DNA from 2 places in the Cytobacillus sp. T106 genome. Region 2 is predicted to be linked to the other one. Evidence: riboswitches for the same ligand, from Rfam matches in the RefSeq annotation. Region 2 holds a riboswitch; the other holds the start of a gene.
What was found. A riboswitch is a leader RNA that binds a small molecule or an ion and turns the genes downstream of it on or off. The one in region 2 is predicted to bind cyclic di-AMP.
Positions count from the first base shown of each region.

Region 1: another riboswitch for cyclic di-AMP. It lies ahead of ABU165_RS04340 (hypothetical protein); the one in region 2 lies ahead of ABU165_RS17015 (CBS domain-containing protein).

Region 1 covers NZ_JBEUMK010000002.1:3,281-7,701, reverse strand. The annotation lists gene kdpB (potassium-transporting ATPase subunit KdpB) at 1-75, opposite strand, end outside; gene kdpA (potassium-transporting ATPase subunit KdpA) at 218-1,879, opposite strand; gene ABU165_RS04345 (potassium-transporting ATPase subunit F) at 1,912-1,989, opposite strand; gene ABU165_RS25160 (hypothetical protein) at 1,989-2,096, opposite strand; gene ABU165_RS04340 (hypothetical protein) at 2,116-2,517, opposite strand; cyclic di-AMP (ydaO/yuaA leader) riboswitch at 2,948-3,090, opposite strand; gene ABU165_RS04335 (Na-translocating system protein MpsC family protein) at 3,303-3,707, shown strand; cyclic di-AMP (ydaO/yuaA leader) riboswitch at 3,838-3,977, shown strand; cyclic di-AMP (ydaO/yuaA leader) riboswitch at 4,010-4,153, shown strand; gene glnA (type I glutamate--ammonia ligase) at 4,250-4,421, shown strand, end outside.
Region 2 covers NZ_JBEUMK010000010.1:23,171-27,591, forward strand. The annotation lists gene ABU165_RS17005 (LysM peptidoglycan-binding domain-containing protein) at 282-1,058, shown strand; gene ABU165_RS17010 (hypothetical protein) at 1,224-1,409, opposite strand; cyclic di-AMP (ydaO/yuaA leader) riboswitch at 1,768-1,906, shown strand; gene ABU165_RS17015 (CBS domain-containing protein) at 2,162-2,605, shown strand; gene ABU165_RS17020 (class I SAM-dependent methyltransferase) at 3,023-3,772, opposite strand; gene ABU165_RS17025 (DUF3231 family protein) at 4,390-4,421, opposite strand, start outside.

The sequences.
Region 1 (4,421 bases), on a different contig from region 2:
CTTCCCCATTTTTCTCGGGTCAAGCTTCGTAAAAGAATCCTTAAGCGCCTGAACCACCATCGCTTTATCCATCATTTTATTTTCATCCTTATTGTCTTTATGGTTAGGCTGCTGGGGAACATGGGGCTGAAAAGATTTTTTGTCCTCTTTGCCATGCAGCCCTGCAGCTTGATTTGCTTCTTTTAACACATGATTAGCCATGATTATTCACTCCCACCTACAATGTCAGATATTCTGCGACTGGCCCCAATACAAGTGCCGGGAAGAATGTCAGTGCACCTACAATAAAGAAAGTACCGGCCAGAATCACTCCGAAAAGAGGGGTATCTGTGCGGAAAGTCCCGATTGTCTCGGGAACAACCTTCTTCGATGATAGTGAACCAGCGACAGCCAGCATGGTGACAAGCCCAAAGAATCTTCCTGCATACATGACGATGCCTGTTGAAATATTCCAAAATGGTGTTGCATCCCCAAGCCCTTCAAAACCGGATCCGTTATTGGCAGCGGAAGAGGTATATTCATACACAACCTGTGAGATTCCATGGAAGCCGCTGTTTGAGATGGCTCCGGCACCAAGCGGCGTATACAAGGCAATTGCAGATGCACCCAGTATCAAAAGAGGATGCATAAGCATTGTTAAGGCGATGAGCTTCATTTCCCGCCCTTCTATTTTCTTGCCCAGGAATTCAGGTGTACGGCCCACCATCAGCCCTGAGAGGAATACGGCAATCATGGCATACATGATTACATTGATGAATCCTGCTCCAACCCCGCCGAATACTGTATTTAAGAGCATGTTGGAAAGGGCCAGCATTCCGCTTATAGGTGTCAGCGTATCATGCATCGTGTTGACGGCACCTGTTTCAGAGGCTGTTGTGACAAGCGCATAGAAGATGGATTGGCCTGTGCCGAACCGGACTTCCTTCCCTTCCATGCTGCCTTGATCTGTATTAATTCCCAGTGCATTCAATGCAGGATTGCCTTGATATTCATAGAACAGGGCAGTGCCAAGGAATACAGTGAAGACCATCAGCATTGATACAAACAAGACACGTCCCTGTTTGGCATTTCCGAGCATTTTTCCATATGCAAACGGCAAAGCAGTCGGCAATAGGAACATCAGCAATATTTGAATGATGTTGCTGATAGCATTCGGATTTTCAAACGGATGAGCTGAATTGACTCCAAAAAAACCGCCGCCATTATTGCCAAGTTCTTTGATGGATAAAAATGTCCCGACAGGTCCGCGCGCGATCTCCTGGGCAGTCCCCTCGATCGTATTGACTGTTACAGTAGGCTCCAATGTCTGCGGAACCCCCAATGCGACCAGAATTAATCCTGACACAATGGCGATTGGCATCAAAACACGCGTAATGGCTCTGAATAAATCAACAAGGAAGTTTCCAATTTCTTTTCCAGACAGCGCCCTGACAAATGCGATGGCAGCTGCCAAAGCCGTTCCCGGCGCCGCAAACATCATAAACAGAATTCCAATCATCTGCCCGAGATAGGAAAGGCCCGACTCACCGCTGTAATGCTGCAGATTGGTGTTGGTCATAAAGCTGATGGCTGTGTTAAAGGCCAAGGTTGGATCCATGCCAGGATTCCCGCTCGGATTCAAAGGCAGGATGCCCTGCAGCCGGAAAACCATATAGACTAGGAGAATCATAAATCCATTGGCTAAAACAAGCGTCATGGCATACTGCTTCCATGTTTGGTTTATCTTTTTGATACCGCTGATTTTAAAGAGAATGTTTTCGATCGGGCCGAACACTTTATCCAGCCCTGTTTGGCTATAATCAAAAGCCTTTGCCAGATAGATGCCGGCAGGCTTTGCTATCAGAATCACCGCCGCCATAGTGACAATGATTGAAAGAATCGTCGTAATCACCTTTTTTTACCCCCAAGTAGTTAAAATTTCTCCGGATTAAGTAATACATAGAATAAGTACAATGTAGTAAACGCCGTAATGCCAAGCAGCAGAACCATTATTTATTTTCACTTCCTTGCTCTACGGCTTCAGCGGACCAACTGGCAAGTCCGAGCATTAAAGCCGGCAGGATGATGAAAAGGCTGACCATGATAATGTCCGACATTTTGATAACCTCCTGATTTCTAACTTAATAGACATGAAATATTGCTGCTTTTGGAATACACCACATATTTTGCTCCATATGCGCAATAAAGGCGCATTGGATAGCCATGAACCGTGGCATCGACAATGATAGGTGCACAAGTGCTGTTCCTGATGACCTTCAGCAGGGTGCATGTTTCTGCAATCTCACTTTCAAAGACAATCACCTTCCTGAACCGTCCCTGGAGAATCAAGTACTCATCTTTGAGGCCGAACTCCACCACACGCTGATGGCCCCTGCTTTTTAAAGCTCTGATCACTTGAGGATCAGATGAAACAAGGCAGCATGAATGCGAATCGCTCAAATGGCTTTGTACCCGCAGGAGCACTTCTTCATTTGGAATGCAGACAAGTATGGCATCCTCTGTTTGAGGCAGTGTCAACACAGTTACCTCCCTTCTTTTTTAAAGCCCTGATTTACTCGTTGCTCAGAGATCATCAAAAAGCATTATCATGCCTGAAAAGTTGTGAAAGCGTTTGTTCTCAGCTGAAATACTGGAAATAAAAACCATATTCTGAATACAAAAAGAGACCAATGATTACTTCTCCCCCAATATGAATCCAAGAGCACAGATCATCCGCATCTTTGTCCAGATGCAAAAAACTGCATAGAAAAATCTCTTGTTCATTTGGAGAAAAAGCACCCATTGGTCTACTTAACACCCAGCCGGCTGGCATCAGCCCTCTATGTGTTCTGTCTTCCATGTTCACTTTTTCAAGATAGGCATAATAAAAAGACCTTCTTATCACTCAAGCTGCCCTGTCCGTTGTTTGACACAACAAAAATGGGCCCCCTGAAAAGGCGGTCTCTATGACCTCCTTCGCTTTAGCCGACGAAGTTAGCTGACGGGTAGGATGGCGAAAGAGTTTGAATCTCATCCCTTCTGCAATAGCAGAATTAACCCCAGTTGATTGGTTCCTCCGTTCTCGTTTCCGAGACTAGGCCGAATATTGAGTTGTTTGATTGCTGTTTACGAAAGCAATCGTACTCCTGCTCAAGGAAAATGTAAATCTTAAAAAAATGCCATATTTGGCTGTTTTTTTTGATATTGAGGATTTTTCTTTAGTTTTTCTCTTAAATGCTGACTAATTAGCTGTTTTTCGATGTTTTTTGAAATTCATATTTTTATTGACTTTAGCAGTGCCTCTCACTAACATAAACCTTGAAATTCGCTATAACTTTGAAAATCTCAGGGAGGAACTGGAATTGCAATCTTCTAAACGACGATTAGAGGCTGAATTAAGTGAAGCATTCATCAAGCTGCAAAGGGAGCTGATCGGCCGCGGGCCGCAGGAGACCAGGACATATATTGTGGAGGATATGGTCATTGCCAGATTCAAAGGTGTCCTGACTGTGGAAGAAAAGCACCTGGTTGAACATGAAACCGGCAGGCAGCTTGTCAAAAAGATGCGGCAGGTTCTAAGAGAAATGTACAGCACGAACATTGAGGAGATAGTCGAAAAACATACCAAATGCAAAGTCCTTTCAAGCCACAGTGACATCAGCACCAAAATGGGAGAACGCATGGAAGTGTTTGTGCTCGATAGAAACCTGGAAAAATGCCTTGAGTAAAAAAGTTGTATTTCTTTAAAAAAGAGAGCATTTTCGAGAAAAGTGGATTTTTCTAAAGAAATTCAATCCTAATTTCTTATTTTCCGGGTTTTTCCTTTATGCGAGTGGAGATTATCATAAATCCTAATTCTGACCTGATCCGCTGAATCCATACAGAACGGAGGACCCAACTGATTATTCCAGAATAATTATGGGGTGAAGCCGAAAGGCCGGGGGACTTCTGCCTTCCGAACCCGTCAGCTAACTTCGTAAGCGTTGCAGGAGAGAGGAGCGATATCCATCCAGCCTGATTACAATTATATAGCACTGAAACGCTGAATCTTATTGAGCGGGGGAACCAACTTTTGACTGCATGCTGCAGTCTTGGGGTGAAGCCATGAATGGCAGGGAGACTCTTACCTTCCTAATCCGACAGCTAACTCCGTAAGCGTTGTTTAAGAGAGTGATCGTTGCCATACAAGCACACGTTTGTTTACCTGTGCCTAAGCTGCGGAGAATACTCTCCGCAGCTTTTTTAATTTTAGTAAAAGGGGATCGTGCCGATGACTCAGGTATCAGAGCAAAACAAAAATTATATTAAAATAAAAGAAGCCCAGAAAAAATATCATATAGAACTTCTTCATCTTCAATTTGTTGATTTAGAAGGAGTCCTTAAGCATGTGACCATTACCTTTGATCAGCTGGACGATGCCTTAGAGGGGAAAATCATGTTCG
Region 2 (4,421 bases):
AAAAAACATCTTATTGAAAAAGAACTCAGTCCTAAATGAAATATTTGCCATCCTTCTGAAAAGAAACCAGGGAACTGGAATAGTCGATATAAGTTCTGCGGTTTGATAATAACCTGCGTCAATATTGGAAAATACATTCCGTACTTAAAATATAAGCCGTATAAAAAGATATCATGCTTTAACCAAAATGGGCTTGTCCCCCTGAAACGGTTCTTTGTTCTCCCCGTCTAATCTGTTGTGAAGGCAAAATACAACAAGATTGACAGAAGGGGGATTCTAAAATGAAAAAAGTAAAAAAACTGGCTGCTTCAGCGCTTGTCATCCTTGGCATTCTGACATTCAGCCAGGGCACTGCATCTGCTGAAGAGTTTTATACGATCAAAAAAGGGGACACTCTCTATAGCATTGCCAGGCAATATGGCAGTACAGTCGGACAGCTGAAGCATCTCAATAAATTAAAGGGCGATTTGATCTATGCAGGCAGCAGATTGGAGGTTCCCGGAAAGATTACAGTGAAGAAAGGAGACACACTCTGGAGACTCGGACAAAAATACGGTCTCAGTGTCGCTGAACTCAAGAAAATAAACGGACTGAGGAGCGACCTGATCCTAATAGGGCAGAATCTGTCAGTCAATAAAGGCAGTATTGCTTCATATGATGCTGAAAAGGTGAAATTGTCCGTTTCCCCCAAGAAAGGTTACACATTTCATGCAGAAGAGCCGCGCCGCTTCCTTTTGGAATATGGGAAGAATAGCCGGTATTTTGCCAGGGTGGAAGTTCTTGACGGAAAATCAGCAATGGATGAAGTAAAGAAAAATTCTCTGGAATATCTTAGGACGATTGGCAAGCCTGAAGAAATGAAACCAGTACAGCTTCCATTTTATAGAGACAGTATGATGGTGCTGCACGCACATAACAAAACTGACCAGGCAAACATCATTGTCAAAAATGTAGACGGGAAGCTGCTTCGATTCACCATTCATTATGTGAACCAGGAGGAATCAGAAGAGGTTTACGGGACAATGATCTCGATTCTCGGAAGCGTGAAAGCAAACTGAAAATGAAAAAGGGAGGGGATCCAGCGGTCCCCTCCCTTGCCATTCCCCATGATTATTTCCAGACTTCTTCGGCAATGTTTGCTTAAATGAAAGTAGAATGGCTAGGTAGAAAATAGAGAGCTTCAGCAAGCTCTCTATCAGTACAAGTCTATAGGGTGTTATGCTTTATTTTGAAAACAGCTTCAGCAGCGGATGCTTATTTTTGTCCTTCACCTTGATTTCCTCCATCACTATCCGGTCCTGATGCTCAGAAATCCATTCTTCCATTTCTTTTTTATCTTTGCATTGCGTATAGTAGGTTTCTCCGCCTTTTCCAACTGCATTAATGACATATCGGCAAGTGTTTCCCATAAATCCTCCCGTTGCTGTGGTGTTTAAAAGGTATAATGCATGCATTCCATCATGGTTTCTCCTATTCTCAGATCCTCTTGTTTTATACAAAAACAGAGGAGGAGAAACCGGATTTTTAAGTCATGATTTCCAATAATAAATCCTGTTCTGCCTTATCTTACTCACGAACTTAATGGCTGTCAACGGAAAATAAAAAAGAAATAAAAAAAGAAATAAACGGGTTGAAAACATGTTGATGTCTTTGTAGAATAGAGGATTCACTCATTTTTTTGCAGAATGCTGAAAGTCAGATAAAAAAAGGGATATGCAGAAATTTGCTTATACGGAAAGTTGGAAGTAAAATTATTTCAACACCTGAAAAATGAATCGGCTTAATCTCATATTGAGAGCGGAGGAACCAATTTTTGGGGCTAATCCTGCAGGAAGCAGGAGGGATGAGAATGATCTTTCGCCATCCTGCCCGTCAGCTAACTTCGTCGGCTAAAGCGAGTGAGGTCATTTTAGACCGCCTAATGAGCAGCACCCTTGCATCCAAATTTGCAGAAGCTGCCTGGAGCCAGGATAGGTCTTTTTGTGCTGTATATTATCTGCGTACGTTTTAGAGCGGCTGTTTTCAGGGAAGAAAGGGAATGTGGCTGTTTAGGCATTTTCATTGCCAAGGGACAGTTTGTGCCCAATAATCCCAAGGGAACCATTAAGCCGGATTGAATGCTGCAGGTGTTCACTGATAAGAAGAAGGAGAATCAGCTGTAATGAATATCGCGTTTTTTTTATTGCCTAAAAATGAACTGGTTTTTGTCTACGACCATTGGACAATGAGGCAAGCCATGGAAAAAATGGAGTATCACCGTTATACAACCTTTCCGATATTAAATAAAGAAGGAAAGTATGTAGGTTCCTTGTCAGAAGGAGACTTGTTATGGAAGCTCAAAAGCATGGGCAGGGTCGACTTTAATGAGATCCAGGGAGTGATGCTGAAGGATGTGCCGCTTCATAGATCATATGAGCCAGTGCTAGTTAGCAGTGAGATGGAAGAAATCATTAATTCATCACTAAATCAGAATTTTGTCCCTGTTACGGACGACAGCGGCGTATTCATAGGATTGATCCGAAGAAGGGAAATTATCGATTATCTGGCAGGCAGCTTCAAAGAAAGGGACTTGTCTGTTCCCGGGGAGCAGAGCAAGACAACATAAGCAGCCGCTTTTATTTAGAAAAAAAGTCCATACAATTTTGTATGGACTTTTTGGCGCAGCAGGGGTTAGGGGAGGATTGATACAGGGATTGCATTGTTCCGTTGGAAAATGGCATCAATTTTAGGGGGAAGACTTTAAAATGAAGGGTGAGCATTACATCTAGAAGCTGCTTCGCCCGACTTTTAAAGAGATTACATCAAAATTAAGGACGATCATTCCGGATACCTTCACAATCATGCCTGATATGCCTATAATCGGGCCTGTTTAGGCAATAATCTTTCCATATCTGCCATAATTCATGCCGGTTTCCGCATTAATATTCTTAATCCCATATAGTTACAAAAGACTATACAAAGCAGCGGTGAAGATGCTGCATATGAAGCAGTAAGATTCATGGGCGTACCCGGCTCTTATCCTTTAAATAGCTTTTGTGCTCTTAATAATGATAGTTGTCGGAAGATATTGGGCTTTTTCATAGGAATACCAGCGGTTGCTGTGCCTTTTCCTGTCTTCCTCTGATAGACATGCTTCTTCTATCACTCTCTCGATTTTAAAACCTTGGCTGACCAGCGCATTGATATAGGTGCTTACCTTATACTGCTGCATAAAAGCAGGCGTATTCCACCCCTCATGGTTATAAATGCCTTCTTCGTGATAAGGCTTATCGATAATAATGGAGGAATCTTTGCTCCTGATTCTGCTGAAAAAGGGATGTTCCCAGCTGAAAATGAAAGTGCCGCCAGGCTTTAAATACCTGTGGATATTACCCAGCGTTTCCTCGAGGCTCGTTGTCCAGCCGAGAGCATAGATGGAATAGACAATATCAAAATATTGATTAGGGAGCCCCGGATCATTCTCCATAGGGGATTCAAAAAGTCTTACTGGCGCTGCAGCACCGCCGAGCACCTGCTGTGCCGTATGGATCTGCTTCGGCAACAAATCAATGCCCCAAAGCTCGGCCGCACCCCGCCTGTCCATATAGAGAAGAGAATGCCCGCTGCCGCAGCCGATATCCAGCACCTTTTTCCCGGCAGGGTCGCCAAGCAGGTTCAGTTCATCTTCTACAGGGGCCAGGGGACCATACTCAGGGAGCGGATTTCGGCCAAAAAAGCGCTCTGCTGAAAGGTTCCAGCTTTCTTTGTTTTTCTCTAGAATTTCTGTTTTCATAAGTATCATCCTTTATCCAATTATAAAATGGCTCTCATGCTGACCTGAGGAACCTCTATCAATATTCGGTGCACTTCCAATATTCTCCTTTAAATCTTAGGGAAAATTAGTCTATTCGCTTTGTTTAAGCAAGATTTTCAGCAGTGTCATAGAGATGGCGAGTAATGGAAAGCAGCAGATGTAACCAGGAAAGCAACCTGGGATGATGCCATGTCAAGAAGACTGCCAGCCGGACTGACTAGTCAGGAGAAAAGGAAGTATTCGCTTTTGTGAAGGCGGCAATAAGGAAGAAACGCCTGAATGACACTCAGCTGATCATGCTAAAACAGATGTTTATTAAAGAAGCTCTAAAAACAATATTTCCATATCAGAAACAATGATTAAAACAGCAGCCAGAGCGCGATCAAGTATAACCCCTGGAAATACAATTCAGAGCAAACAAGCGTATTTTAACTATCGGCCATATCAGAGTTTTCCTTATCACTCATTTTCTATTATTAGTGTAAGAAATTCTGCAGAAATCAAAAATCAGCCCCGGCTGTATTTTTATACGGCTCAAGACTGATTTTATTAGTAAAGTAAAGCTCATAATCTGGACAGCTGAACTGGATTAGCAGTTAGCAGTCCTTCCCTTTAGACAGATGCAGGG